DNA from 3 places in the Alicycliphilus denitrificans K601 genome. Region 1 is predicted to be linked to each of the others. Evidence: predicted binding sites of a transcription regulator. Region 1 holds the regulator's gene; each other region holds the start of a gene.
The links. The regulator sigma-54, encoded in region 1, starts transcription at its own class of promoters, with help from an activator protein. The targets are predictions, from matches to a motif close to TGGCANGNAANCTGCTTT.
Positions count from the first base shown of each region.

Region 2: a site for sigma-54 is predicted at 1,687-1,704, ahead of nirB (nitrite reductase large subunit NirB). Genes of this name have one in related genera too.
Region 3: a site for sigma-54 is predicted at 2,203-2,220, ahead of glnA (type I glutamate--ammonia ligase). Genes of this name have one in related genera too.

Region 1 covers NC_015422.1:4,639,728-4,642,997, forward strand. Annotated here, with positions in the region: gene ALIDE2_RS21960 (methyl-accepting chemotaxis protein) at 1-49, shown strand, start outside; gene ALIDE2_RS21965 (acyl-CoA thioesterase) at 51-494, opposite strand; gene ALIDE2_RS21970 (RNA polymerase factor sigma-54) at 508-2,061, opposite strand; gene lptB (LPS export ABC transporter ATP-binding protein) at 2,111-2,899, opposite strand; gene lptA (lipopolysaccharide transport periplasmic protein LptA) at 2,908-3,270, opposite strand, start outside.
Region 2 covers NC_015422.1:2,703,604-2,706,873, reverse strand. Annotated here, with positions in the region: gene nirB (nitrite reductase large subunit NirB) at 1-1,623, opposite strand, end outside; gene ALIDE2_RS12880 (efflux transporter outer membrane subunit) at 1,877-3,270, opposite strand, start outside.
Region 3 covers NC_015422.1:1,510,327-1,513,596, reverse strand. Annotated here, with positions in the region: gene glnL (nitrogen regulation protein NR(II)) at 1-53, opposite strand, end outside; gene ALIDE2_RS07160 (hypothetical protein) at 78-566, opposite strand; gene glnA (type I glutamate--ammonia ligase) at 740-2,155, opposite strand; gene ALIDE2_RS07150 (competence/damage-inducible protein A) at 2,327-3,148, opposite strand; gene ALIDE2_RS07145 (EI24 domain-containing protein) at 3,145-3,270, opposite strand, start outside.

The sequences.
Region 1 (3,270 bases):
GGCCTTCAGACTGCCGCAGGGAGCGGCCGCGCAAAGGCTGCTGGCTTGAACTACGACGGTGCCGAGCCGGCCACCAGCAGCAGCTGGCGCACGGGCTCGGGAATGGGCGCGGGCCTGCGCGCGGCCCGGTCGATGAAGACGATACCGGTCTTGCCGCGCGCGACCTCTCGGCCCTGGGACTTCTCCGTCATGCGGAACACCAGGTCGAAGCCGTAGCGGTTGAAATCCTGCGGCGTCATCTGCACACGCAGCGTCTCGCCATGGAAGGCCTCGGACTTGTACTGCGCCAGCATGTCGCCCACCACGGTGGACAGGCCCGCCACGTCCGCCTCGGTATAGCCCAGGGACTTGAAGAAGCGCACGCGCGCCTCCGACACCAGGCTGAGCAGCTGGGCGTTGTCCAGGTGGCCGCCCTGGTTGACGTGGCTGATGTAGACCTGCAGCTCTGTGCTGAAGCCGAAGTGCGCCGGCAGGTCGAAGACGATGCGTGCCATGGGGTATCTCTTTCTATAGCGCCTTGCGCAGGTTGGCGGGCGCGATCTTCAGCGCCTCTCGGTACTTGGCCACGGTGCGGCGCGCGCACTCTATGCCCTGCTCCTTGAGCATGTCGGCGATCTGGCCGTCCGACAGCGGCTTGTGCGGATCCTCGGCGGCGACGAACTGCCGGATGAGCGCGCGCACCGCCGTGCTCGACGCGCTGCCGCCGGTCTCGGTGCCCAGGCCCGAGCCGAAGAAGTACTTGAGCTCGAACGTGCCCTGGGGCGTGGCCATGTACTTGGCCGTGGTCACGCGGCTGATGGTGGATTCGTGCAGGCCGAGCTCGTCGGCGATCTCGCGCAGCACCAGCGGGCGCATGGCCAGCTCGCCATGCACGAAGAAGTTCTTCTGCCGCTCCACGATGGCGCTGGACACGCGCAGGATGGTGTCGAAGCGCTGCTGTATGTTCTTGATGAACCAGCGCGCCTCCTGCAGCCTGGCCTGCAGCGCCTGGTGGCCGTCGCCCTTGCTGCCGCCGCGCAGGGCGTTGGCGTAGACGTCGTGCACGCGCAGGCGCGGCATCACGTCGGGGTTGAGGCGGACGCTGAAGCTCTGCTGCGCGCCGCGCCCGATCTTCCTGACGATCACGTCGGGCACGATGACGTTGCGCTCCACGTCGGCGAAGCGCCGCCCGGGGCGCGGCTCCAGCCGCGCGATCAGCGCCATGGCGGCGCGCGTGAGGTCGTCGCTCGCGGCGCAGGCCTGGGCCAGGCGGCGCACGTCGCGCCGCGCCAGCAGGTCGAGCGGCTGGCGGCAGATGCACAGCGCGGCCTGGATCACCTCGGGGTCGCCCTCCTCCTCCCGGTCCAGCGCCTGCAGCTGCAACGCCAGGCATTCGGCCAGGCCGCGCGCGCCCACGCCCGCGGGGTCCAGGCTCTGCAGCAGGCGCAGAGCCACGGTCAGGCGGTGCACCAGCTCATCGAGCTGCTCGGGGTCGCCCGTGTCCGCCAGGCTCGCGGCCAGGGATTCGAGCGGCTCGTCCAGATAGCCGTCGTCGTTGAGCGAGCCGATGAGAAAGCGCAGCGCCGCCATGTCCAGCTCGGACAGGCGCAGCGCCAGGGCCTGGCGCTCAAGGTGGTCTGCGAGCGATTCGTGGCCGTGCGCCAGGTCCGCGGCGTCGGCCTCGTCGCCATCGCCAGAGCCGCTGCCGACGCTTGCGGGCGCATCGCTGCCCCACTCGCGGTCGTCGCCCGGTATGTCGGTGTCGCCGTCCCAGTCGGTGGGAGCGGCGATATCGGGCATTTGAGCATCGTTTTGGCCCTCATCGCCCGTCCAATCTGCGTCAGCAGCTCCTGAAGGCGTAGCATCCTCGGCCCGGCGGCCGCCCTCGTCCGACGGGGGTGCGACCGGCTCATCCAGCGGCGCGTCGTCCACCGTGCGCTCCAGGAAGGGGTTCTCGTCGAGCATCTGCTCGACCTCCTGCGCCAGCTCCAGCGTGGACAGCTGCAGCAGGCGGATGGACTGCTGCAGCTGCGGCGTGAGCGCCAGGTGCTGCGAGACGCGCAGCGACAGGCTGGGCTTCATGGCCCGGCCCCCGCCGTCCGGCCTCGCGTCGTGCCGCGGCCCATGTCTCTCACATGCGGAAGTGCTCGCCCAGGTAGACCCGGCGCACTTCCGCGTTGTCGACGATTTCCGACGGCGTGCCCTGTGCGAGCACGTGGCCGTCGCTGATGATGAAGGCGTGGTCGCAGATGCCCAGCGTCTCGCGCACGTTGTGGTCGGTGATGAGCACGCCGATGCCGCGCGCCTTCAGGAAGCCGATGATGCGCTGGATCTCGATCACGGCGATCGGGTCGATGCCCGCGAAGGGCTCGTCCAGCAGGATGAAGCGCGGCTGCGTGGCCAGCGCCCGGGCAATCTCCACGCGGCGGCGCTCGCCGCCCGACAGCGCCAGCGCGGGCGACTGGCGCAGGTGGTCCACGCGCAGCTCCTGCAGCAGCTCGGTGAGCCGGCGCTCGATCTCGTCGCGCGGCAGCGCCCGGCCGTCCGCGTCCGTCTGCAGCTCCAGCACCGCGCGCACGTTGTCCTCCACGTTGAGCTTGCGGAAGATCGAGGCCTCCTGCGGCAGGTAGGACAGGCCCAGGCGCGAGCGCCGGTGTATGGGCATGTTGGCCACCGAATGGCCGTCGATGCGGATGTCACCACCGTCACTGCGCACCAGGCCCACGATCATGTAGAACGATGTGGTCTTGCCCGCGCCGTTGGGGCCGAGCAGCCCCACCACCTCGCCCTTCTGCACGACCAGCGACACGTCCTTGACCACCTTGCGGCTGCCGTAGGACTTCTGCAGGTGCAGCGCCTCCAGCCGGCTGGCGCCGTCCTGCGGCGCCCCGGGCGCGCCCTGCGCGCGCGTCTCGTCCACGACCGCGCTCACTGCATGCCACCCAGGCTGGGAGTGGGGCGCAGCACGGGCGGCTCGGTGCGCGCGGGCGGCGCCGCCGTGCCCGAGGCCGGCTCCTTGGGCGACAGCACGGCGCGCACGCGGCCGCCGGGCGTGCCGGCGCTGGTGCCGGCCGGCGCGGTCTTCTGCCCGTCCACGGTGAACACATCCGTGAGGTTGTTGTAGACGATGACCGCGCCCTTGACCTCGTCGGTGAGCTGGGCCTCGCGGTAGCGGCGCAGCTCGGCGCGGCGGGTGAACTTCACGGTGTCGGCGCGGCCGTCGTATTCGATGACCTCGCCCTCGCCCTCGACGAACTCGTCGGGCTGGCCCGGCGGCGTGTCGCGCTTTTG
Region 2 (3,270 bases), 1.9 Mb from region 1:
GTAGTAGTTGACGGCCGGGCGGCAGCTCGGGCAGCCGTCGGGCGTCTTCCACTCCATGAAGGCGAAGACCTCCTCCTTGCTCAGCAGATGATTGGTGCGGATCGCGTCGCGCACGGCCTGGTGGCCGTGCTCGGTGCAGGCGCACAGGGGCTTCGTCTTCGGCGTGGCGGAGTAGTCGCCGCCTGCGGTGGCCATGAGGATCTGCTCCACCAGGCCGGTGCACGAGCCGCAGCTGGCGCTGGCCTTGGTGTGCTTGCGCACCTCGTCCAGGGTGAACAGGCCCTTTTCCTTGATGGCCTTGCAGATGGCGCCCTTGGTCACGCCGTTGCAGCCGCAGACCTCGGCCTCGTCGGGCATGGCGGCGGCCTGGCTCTGGCCGGCGTGGCCGCCCTCGCCGATGTTGCTCTCGCCGAACATGAGCCTGTCGCGGATGTCGGCCACGGCCCGGCCGTCGCGCAGCAGCTTGAAGTACCAGCCGCCGTCCACGGTGTTGCCGTACAGGCAGGCGCCCACCAGCCTGTCGTCCTTGAGCACCAGCTTCTTATAGTGCCCGGCGCCGGGGTCGCTCATGACGATCTCCTCGGTGCCTTCGCCGCCCTGGAAGTTGCCCGCCGAGAACAGGTCGATGCCCGTGACCTTGAGCTTGGTCGAGGTCTGCGAGCCCAGGTAGCGGCCGATGCCGAATTCCGCCAGGTGGTTGGCCAGCACTTTCGCCTGCTCGAACAGCGGCGCCACCAGGCCGTAGGCCACGCCCCGGTGCGCGGCGCATTCGCCCACGGCGTAGATGCGCGCGTCGGTGGTGGTCTGCAGCGTGTCGTGGACCACGATGCCGCGCTCCACGTGCAGGCGCATGGACTCGGCCAGCGCGGTGTTGGGGCGTATGCCCACGGCCATCACCACCAGGTCGGCGGGCGCTTCGCTGCCGTCCTTGAAGCGCACGGCGCGCACCCGTCCGTCGCCGTCGCCCAGCAGCTCCTGCGTCTGGGCCTGCATGAGAAAGCGCATGCCGCGCTCCTGCAGCGCCTTCTGCAGCATGCGCCCGGCCACGGGGTCGAGCTGGCGCTCCATCAGCCATTCGCCGGCGTGCACCACGGTTACCTGCATGCCGCGCTTCATCAGGCCGTTGGCCGCCTCCAGCCCCAGCAGGCCGCCGCCGATGACCACCGCGCTGCGGTATTTCGCGGCGGCGTCGATCATGGCCTGGGTGTCGGCGATGTCGCGGTAGGCCAGCACGCCTGCCAGGTCCTTGCCGGGGATCGGCAGCATGAAGGGGTTGGAGCCGGTGGCCAGGATCAGCCGGTCATAGGGCGCGCTGACCGCCTCGCCGCCGGGGCCGCGCGCATGCACCAGGCGGCGCGCGCGGTCGACGGCGGTCACGGTATGGCCCGCGTGCAGCGCGATGCCGTGCTCCTGATACCAGGACCAGTCGTTGAGGACGATTTCGTCCACCGTCTGCTCACCCGCCAGCACGGGCGAGAGCAGGATGCGGTTGTAGTTCGGGTGCGGCTCGGCGCCGAACACCGTGATGTCGTACAGATCGGGGGCGATCTTGAGCAGCTCTTCCAGCGTGCGCACGCCCGCCATTCCATTGCCCACCATCACCAGTCTGGATTGCTTCACCATCGTCTCCCTGGGGCCATGCCCCGCATCGGCAACAACGCGGCCCACAGCGGCCGCATGAGGGTCAATGCAATAGGTGTGCCAGCCCGCAGGTCGGCGATGGTTCTTGTCAGGAGTGGCCTGAGAGGCGCATCAGGTAAGCGCAATAAGCTATTTATTTAATAGCATTTGGGCGTGGCGGGCATGCCGCTGGCGTATGGTGGTGCGCGCAGGTGGCCGCCATGCCCCGCCGTGGTGCGGCGGGTGCAGGCGGGGCTCAGGAGCTGTCAGGAGGCGCGGCGTCGCCCGCCCACTGCCCGCCCAGCACCTTGTAGAGCGTGACGCGGTTGACCTGCTCGGCCAGCTGCAGCGCGATCTGCGCCTGCTGCGCCGCGTACAGCGAGCGCTGCGCGTCGAGCACCGCGAGGTAGTTGTCGGCCCCGAGGCGAAAGCGCGCGTCGGACAGTTCCAGCGCGCGCTGGCTGGCCTGCACCAGCGAGCGCTGGGCATCCAGGCGCTCGTCCAGCGTGGCGCGTTCGGCCAGCGTGTCGGCAACCTCGCGGAAGGCCGTCTGTATGGCCTTCTCGTACTGGGCCAGCGCGGTGTCGCGCGCGACCTCGGCCACGCGCAGGTTGGCCTGGTTGCGCCCGGCGTCGAAGATCGGCAGGCGGATCTGGGGCGCGAACGTCCAGGTGCCGTTGCCCGCGCCGAACAGGCCCGACAGCGCGTTGCTGGCCGTGCCCACCGATGCCGTGAGCGTGATGGACGGGAAGAAAGCCGCGCGCGCCGCGCCGATGCTGGCGTAGCTGCCGCGCAGCGCATGCTCGGCCGCGCGCAGGTCCGGGCGGTGCAGCAGCACGCTGGAGGGCAGGTCTGCCGCGACGCCCAGCAGCGCCGTGGCAGGCGCCGGGGGCGGGAGCAGCTCGGGGACCTTGCCCGCGCCGGGCAGGACGGACGCCACGCTGGCGGGCAGCAGCGCATCGGGCACGCTCGTGCCCGCCAGCAGCGCGAGAACGTTGCGGTCGCGCGCGACCTGCGATGCGAAGGCGGCCGCGTCCACGCGCGCGGTATCGGCGCTCGTCTGGGCCTGCGCCAGGGCCAGGGCCGACGTGGCGCCCAGCTCGAAGCTGCGGCGCGTGAGGTCCAGCGCCTGCTGGCGCGTGCGCAGGGTCTCGCGCGCCAGCTGCAGGCGGCGGGCGTCGGCATCGAGCATGAGCCAGGCGTTCATGACCTCGGCCACCAGGCTCAGCTGCACGCTGCGGCGGTTCTCGGCCACGCGGAAGAACTCCTGCAGCGCGGCGTCGTTCAGGCTGCGCACGCGCCCGAAGAAGTCGAGCTCGTAGCTGCTGAAGCCGAGCTGGGCGCTGTACTGGCCCGTGGTGTTGGGGCGCCCGGCGGTGGTCAGGTCGTCGGCCGTGCGGCTGCGGGCGCCGGCGCCCGTGGCGTTCACGGCGGGAAAGAGGGCGGAGCGCTCTATGCCGTACTGCGCGCGCGCGCGCTCGATGGCCAGCGCCGCCATGCGCAGGTCGCGGTTGTGGGCCAGCGCGAGGGCCACCACCTCGCGCAGGCGCGGCTCCTGCACGAAGTCGCTCCAGGGCAGGGGCCCGGCCTCGGTCACGTGCAGCGTGGCTTCGTGCGCCGGGTCCGGCGCCTGTGCGGCAATCGGCGGCT
Region 3 (3,270 bases), 1.9 Mb from region 1:
GAGATGAGGTCCAGCGCCTGGTAGCGCTCCGCGGGCCGGGGTGCCGAAATGATGGTGTCCCCTTGCCTTGCCCGCGCTTACTTGTTCAAGCGCGCGAGTTCGCGCTTGATGCCGGCCACGTCGGCCTCGGCGCGGCTCACGGCGGACTTGAGCTCGGCCGTGCGCTCGATGTAGCCCTGCGGGTTGCGCATCTCCAGGGCCGATCGCTGGGGATAGCCGTCGTTGTATTCCTTGCGCAGCTCGGCCAGGCGCGCCTCGGCCTTACGCAACTCGGCCTCGAGGATGGCGCGCGCATCGGCGTCGCGTGCGCGCTGGTCGGCCGCATCCACGCGCGGCGCATTCGCCGGCGGGCTGCCGGCGCCGGCCCCGCCGCTTGGCGCCGCCGCGGCCGGCCGCGGGGCCTGCAGCACCGTCACGTTGCCGCCTTCGACGAGCTTGCAGCCGCGCTCCTTGGCCTGGGCGGCGTTGTTGGTGTACTCGTTGCCGCAGCGGTAGATGCGGTCCTGCGCCCAGGCGGGCTGCAGCATGGCGGCAATGACGGTCAGGGCGAACAGGCTGTGTTTCATCGAACTCCTCACATGACATGCGCGGCGCATGCACGGCGGCGCTGAGTATCCCCCAATCCCCCCGGACCGCCAATTGCGGCGCCCGATTCGCCCACGCGGGCCACCATGCAAAAGGGGCGGCCGCGGCCGCCCCTGGCACACCGCCGGGAGGCCGAAGCGCCCCCCTGCGCCGCTCACAGCGAGTAGTACATGTCGTACTCGACGGGATGCGGCGCCATGCGGAAACGCTGCACTTCGCCCATCTTGAGCTCGATGTAGGCGTCCAGCATGTTGTCGGAGAACACGCCGCCCTTGGTCAGGAAGCCGCGGTCCTTGTCCAGCGCCTCCAGCGCCTGGTCCAGGCTGTGGCACACGGTGGGCACCAGCTTGTCCTCCTCGGGCGGCAGGTGGTACAGGTCCTTGGTGGCGGCCTCGCCCGGGTGGATCTTGTTCTCCACGCCGTCCAGGCCCGCCATCATCAGCGCCGAGAAGCACAGGTAGGGGTTGGAGGAAGGATCGGGGAAGCGCGCCTCGATGCGGCGGCCCTTGGGGTTGGCCACGTAGGGGATGCGGATCGACGCCGAACGGTTGCGCGAGCTGTAGGCGAGCTTGACCGGCGCCTCGAAGCCGGGCACCAGGCGCTTGTAGCTGTTGGTGCCGGGGTTGGTGATGGCGTTGAGCGCGCGGGCGTGCTTGATGATGCCGCCGATGTAGTACAGCGCGAAGTCCGACAGGCCCGCGTAGCCGTCGCCCGCGAACAGGTTCTTGCCATCCTTCCAGATGGACTGGTGCACGTGCATGCCCGAGCCGTTGTCGCCCGCGTAGGGCTTGGGCATGAAGGTCGCGGTCTTGCCGTAGGCGTTGGCCACGTTCCAGATCACGTACTTCATGACCTGCGTCCAGTCGGCGCGCTCGACCAGCGTGCTGAACTTGGTGCCGATCTCGTTCTGGCCGGCGCCCGCCACCTCGTGGTGGAACACCTCGACCGGGATGCCCAGCTGCTCCAGGATCAGCACCATCTCGGCGCGCATGTCCTGCGTGCTGTCCACCGGCGGCACGGGGAAATAGCCGCCCTTGGTCGTGGGGCGGTGGCCGCGGTTGCCGCCGTCGAACTTGGTGCCGCTGTTCCAGGGGGCTTCATATTCCTCGATCTCGAAGAACACCTTGCCCGGCTCGTTGCTCCAGCGCACGCCATCGAAGATGAAGAACTCGGGCTCGGGGCCGAAGTAGGCCGTATCGCCCAGGCCCGATGCCTTCAGGTAGGCCTCGGCGCGCTTGGCGATGGAGCGCGGGTCGCGGTCATAGGCCTTGCCGTCACCGGGTTCGACCACGTCGCACTGCAGGAACAGCGTGGTCTCCTCGAAGAACGGGTCGATGTTGGCCGTGCTCGGGTCGGGCATGAGCTGCATGTCCGAGGCCTCGATGCCCTTCCAGCCGGCCACGGAGGAGCCGTCGAACGCATGACCGGAGGTGAACTTGTCCTCGTCGAAGTGCGAGACCGGCACGGTCACGTGCTGCTCCTTGCCACGGGTGTCCGTGAAGCGCAGGTCCACGAACTTGACTTCGTTTTCCTCCACCATCTTCATCACATCTGCAACGGTCTTGGCCATCAGGGTTCTCCAGGGATAGATACGCATCAAAAAATGATGCGCAAAGAAAAGCAGGTTGCGTGCCAGCCCGCGCGGCGCCCGTGGGGCTGCGGTGCTCCACCGTGGCCGCCCTCGATTCCAGGCGGCGCACGGTGCACCGATTGCGTGCGGGATTCTAAGTGGGGCGCTTTCTCAGATATTGCGCACCATTTCGGGGCCCATGTTCGCACCATATTGGTGCAAAATCTGGTAAAGCTCGCGCCATGCCGCCGGTATCAGTGCCGTCGGGCCCTTGACCCCCAGCTCCACATGCCTGCCGTGCACGGGGTGGTCGACACTGGGCAGGCTGAACACCTTGATGCCGGGATGCGCGGTCTCTATGCACTCCATGAGCGGGGTGAGCGCGGCCTCCATGGCGCCATACAGCACGATCGAATGCTCGGTCTGGGGCTGGCGGTTGAACCACTGGGCGCAGTAGTGGTCCAGCGCCCACTCCACCATGGGCCAGGCCATCACCGGAAAGCCCGGCATGAAATGCACCGTGCCGCCGCCCGGCCCGTCGCAGGAGAAGCCCGGGATCTTGTTGTAGGGGTTGGGAATGATGCGCGCGCCCTCGGGGAACACGCCCATGTTGAGCCGATGCACGTTGTCGGACCGGTCGGGGTCGAACGCCTCGCCCTGCTCGCGCGCAACGTCCTGCATGCGCTCGCGTATCAGCGCCGCCGCCTCGGGGTGCAGCGCCAGGGGCCGCTGCAGCGCGGCTGCCGCGCATTGGCGCGTGTGGTCGTCGGGCGTTGCGCCTATGCCGCCGCAGCTGAAGACGACGTCGCCCGAGGCGAACGCGCGCTGCAGGGCTGCCGTGATGCGCGGGCGGTCGTCGCCCACATAGTCCGCGTAGGCCAGCGCAAGGCCGCGGGCGGCCAGCAGTTCGATGACCTTGGGCAGGTGCTTGTCCGCGCGTTTGCCAGAAAGGATTTCGTCGCCGACGATGATGAGGCCGAAGGATGGAATCATGCAGGATGCGAGTCCGGGGAAGGCGGGGGTGCGAGCGCCGGCGGCGGGCTGGCAGGGATGGCGGGCGCGGCCAGGGGGGCGGACGGGTCGCCGCCGCCCTGCTCCCGCAGCCGCTGCAGCGC